Regions from separate parts of the Mesorhizobium sp. B2-7-3 genome, predicted to be linked through region 1. Evidence: predicted binding sites of a transcription regulator. Region 1 holds the regulator's gene; the other holds the start of a gene.
The links. Region 1 encodes LexA, which represses DNA repair genes until DNA is damaged. Its sites were predicted from a motif close to TGTTCNNNNTGTGTTCNG; they were not measured.
Positions count from the first base shown of each region.

Region 1 (2,203 bases):
ACAATCGTCAAACCGGAAATGTTCGACACGACAGACAGGCAATTCGATGTTGCCAGTCCCACCGACCTGCCGCCGGGATCGCCCTTCTACTGCCGCGAAGGCCTGTGCCTTGCCAGGCACCCTTCCGGCGCGATCATTGCCTATGTCGAGGACCGCAAGACCACCTGGAAAGCCTGCGCTTTCGCCGACCTGATCATCGTCAACGACGCAACCGCCTATGACGCCTGCCATAATCCACTGGTTCTCGTCGTCACCAAACGGCAGCTCGCCCGCAAGGGAAGCGCTGCCGTCTTCTTCAATCCCCAGTCGGCCACGACCCGGGCCGCGATCGCATTCGCCATCGACGGACCATACCGGCCCTGGCACGAACAGCGAAAATTCTCACGCGAGGCGAGGGGGCTGCCGCCGTACAAAAAACCCGACAAGCCCGATGGCAAGCCGGCTCAGTAACGCCTGATCAACCCGACCAGCTTGCCTTGCACCTTGACCCTGTCCGGCCCGAAAATGCGCGTTTCGTAGGCTGGATTGGCGGCCTCGAGCGCGATCGAAGCGCCTTTGCGGCGGAACCGCTTCAGTGTCGCTTCCTCTTCGTCGACCAGTGCCACGATAATTTCGCCCGGGCTTGCCGTGTCGGCATTGCGGATAATGACCGTGTCTCCATCGAAGATACCAGCCTCGATCATCGAGTCGCCCTTGACCTCCAACGCATAGTGCTCGCCGCCCATGATCATGTCCGGCGGCACCGAGATCGAATGCGTCTGATGCTGGATGGCATCGATCGGCACACCGGCGGCGATACGGCCCATGACCGGGATGGACACGGCTGAAACCGCATCGTCGTCGTTGCCGGCCGCGGGCAGGCGCGAAGGCGCAGCGGCCGGCCTGATCTGGCGTCCGAGACTGCCTTGGCCAAGGCTGCCTTGGATGACGCTTGGCGAGAACTTCTTTGCCGCATTGAGGCCCGGCGCGATCGAGTCCGGCAACCGCAGCACTTCCAGCGCGCGCGCCCGATTGGGTAGCCGGCGAATGAAGCCGCGCTCCTCCAGCGCCGTGATCAGGCGATGGATCCCCGACTTGGAGGCAAGATCGAGTGCTTCCTTCATCTCGTCGAAGGAAGGCGGTATCCCGCTTTCCTTGAGCCGTTCGTGGATGAACATCAGCAGTTCATGTTGCTTGCGTGTCAGCATGGCGGCCCCCAAGACATTGAACGAAAGGTTGAACCAGAATCGAAAAAACAAACCCAGAACAAACACTATCTGTTCCAGTTGTGTTCTGCAACCGTTTAAAGTTTAATGAATTTGTTAAGGGGTCTGAAGTTTTTTGCCCGCGACGGCGGGCGGCAACCAGTCCTTTCCGCCGTCGGCAGGCGCATTGAAATCGTTTTGGTTAATGGCCTGTGGCCCATCCGCCGACGAGGCTTTGGCATCAGTTAGTTGGAAGGCTTCTCCTCGGAAGGACGTATAAATCGCGGAGCCATTATTCGCGGAACGAAACGAAACCAAAATGCCAACGATTGGTAGCTTCGGGCGGCCATGGATCGGGGCGTTCGGCGCACTCCGGCCAGCGCGTTCGAATAGGCGTCGCGGAAGCGCTGAAGTTATCCCGAACCCGCCTTCAAGCTGCCGGCGCGAGCGGCGTATCTGGTAGCGCCGCTGTCTTCGCTGTGGACATAGACGTGCAGTGTGTAGCCGATATGCGCCGTCATCAGCGCCTTGGCCCGCTCGACGTCACGGTCGAGCGCCGCTTCCATGATCGCGGTATGGTGTTCGATCGCAATCGCTTCGCGTAGCGCTTCGATTGCCTCTTCATAGCCATCCTTGAGGCCGGCCGCGGCCCGCAGTGTCGGCGCCAGACCAAGAAAGCGATGATGCCGGCGCAGCTGATCCGAGATCGTCGAGCGGAACCGCAACAGCCAGTCGCATGTGGCGGCGCTCAGCAGCGCCGCATGGAAAGCCTCGTGGTTCTCGTCCCATCTGTCGACGGCCGCGTCCGAGGGATCGTCGACCGCCGTCTTGCAACGCGAGAGCCGGTAGTGGGCGGTGACCACGGCATCCTCCCACTCCCTGCCGCCTTTTTCCATCGATTCGAGGAACAGGGGTATCTCGACCACCATCCTGGCGCGTGCCAGATCCTCCAGCTCGGCCCGCGACACCGGAGCCACGGCAAAACCACGATTGCTGATCGCGGTGACCAGGCGTTCGGC
Region 1 covers NZ_VFTY01000017.1:36,017-38,219, reverse strand. The annotation lists gene FJW04_RS28025 (ComEC/Rec2 family competence protein) at 1-450, shown strand, start outside; gene lexA (transcriptional repressor LexA) at 444-1,187, opposite strand; gene FJW04_RS28015 (GntR family transcriptional regulator) at 1,598-2,203, opposite strand, start outside.

Region 2 (2,203 bases), on a different contig from region 1:
CGGCCGGCGCGGCCGGCGATCTGGCCGAGCTCCGCCGCCGTCAGATTGCGGTACTGGTAGCCGTCGAACTTGCGGTTCTGGGCGAAGGCGACATGGTCGAGGTCGAGGTTGAGGCCCATGCCGATCGCGTCGGTGGCAATGAGATAGTCGACATCGCCCGACTGGAACAGCGCCACCTGAGCATTGCGGGTGCGGGGCGACAGCGCCCCGAGCACGACGGCCGCACCACCCTGCTGGCGGCGGATGAGTTCGGCGATGGCATAGACCTCGTCGGCGGAGAAGGCGACGATCGCGGTGCGCCGTGGCAGGCGGGTCAGTTTCTTGGAGCCGGCATAGGCGAGATGCGACAGCCGCGGCCGCGTCACCACGGAGATGCCTTTCAGCAGCCGCTGGAGAATGCCGTGCATGGTGGCCGCGCCAAGCAGCAGCGTCTCCTGGCGGCCGCGCAGATGCAGGATGCGGTCGGTGAAGATATGGCCGCGCTCGAGGTCGCCGGCCAGTTGCACCTCGTCGATGGCAACAAAGGCGGCGTCGGTTTCACGCGGCATGGCTTCGACGGTGCAGACCGAATATCTGGCGCCCGGCGGCTGGATCTTCTCCTCGCCGGTGATCAGCGCCACTTTGTTGGCACCGACCTTTTCGCAGACGCGAGTGTAGACCTCGCGGGCCAGCAGCCTCAGCGGCAGGCCGATGACACCGGTTTCGTGCGCCACCATGCGCTCGATTGCGAGATGGGTCTTGCCGGTGTTGGTCGGCCCAAGCACGGCGGTCACGTCGCGGCCCGACAGGATCAGCGGCTCGGTGTGTTTCGGCTGGATGTTCATCGCTCGGAAATAAGGCTTTCTGGCCTCTCGTGGTCGGGAGCGTGCCAGGACGGCGCGTATGACAGCCGACACATAGGGATTTCGGGCGCGAAGCGAAAGCAGAATGTTCCGGCAGGGTTCCGGAGACGCCCGCCTCACTCCGCAAATCAGCCCCTGCTTAACAGTTGGAACGAGTCTGGAACGAATCAGCGACGAATCGGCGACTCCGTCAGATTCAGCTTTTGTTCACGGCTAGATATGGATTTCGTGACCACGAGTCTCACCACATGCTGAATCACCGAACTGGCCCGTTTTATGCTGGGCGGGTCCTGCCGTTAACTTTCGCCGGGAACAATGAGGGCGATTCGGTGCGCGTCCTGTTAAGCTTATGAAACTGTTAATCTTTCTAAACTCGGCGTTAAAGAATAGCAGCTTATCGCGGCCATTAATCTTAACATTGGGGCTCAAAGCCGGAACGAATCGGCGACAAAGCAGCGCCGGCCGTATTTTCTCTTTTTGTTCCCTCAATATCTTGTGTTGTGAACAGCTTATCCACCGAGAATCCACAGGCTTAACCACAGGGTTCGCACAGACGCGCCTACCGGCATTAACCTTTGCGTGCCGGATTGGGGCATTGCGTCACAGCGGCGTCTTCCAAGAGTCAGGCGCCATTTGGAAGCGGACCGATTTTCCGGTCCGCTTATCGCAGGGCACGCATGGATCCGCAGCGTTGGACTGCGCGAGCAGACGTCTCAGACGAAGTACTGGCCGCCATTGGCGGTGAGGGTCGAGCCGGTGATGAAGCCGGCATCTTGCGAAGCGAGGAAGACCACGCAGCGCGCGATCTCTTCCGGTTCGCCAAGGCGGCCCACGGGGATTTGCGGGATGATGCGCTCGTTGAGCACCTTTTCGTCGATTGCCTTGACCATCTCGGTAGCGATGTAGCCAGGGCAGATGACGTTGACGGTGATGCCCGCGCGGGCGCCTTCCTGGGCGAGCGCCTTCGAGAAGCCGATGTCGCCGGCCTTGGCGGCGGAGTAATTGACCTGACCGGCCTGGCCCTTCTGGCCGTTGATCGAGGAGATGGTGATGACGCGGCCGAACTTGCGGTCGCGCATGCCGCCCCACAACGGATGGGTCATGTTGAAGACACCGGACAGATTGGTATCGATCACCTCTTTCCACTGCTCGCGGGTGATCTTGTGGAACATGGCGTCGCGGGTGATGCCGGCATTGTTGACCAGCACCGAGACAGGGCCGAGGTCGGCCTCGACTTGTTTGATACCGGCCGCGCAAGCGTCATAGTCGGCGACCGACCATTTGTAGACCGGAATGCCGGTCTGCGCCTTGAACTTCGCCGCCGCCTCGTCATTGCCGGCGTAGTTCGCGGCAACCGAATA
Region 2 covers NZ_VFTY01000002.1:117,910-120,112, forward strand. The annotation lists gene FJW04_RS04555 (helicase-related protein) at 1-824, opposite strand, end outside; gene phbB (acetoacetyl-CoA reductase) at 1,556-2,203, opposite strand, start outside.
Region 2: a site for LexA is predicted at 990-1,007, ahead of FJW04_RS04555 (helicase-related protein). Genes of this name have one in related genera too.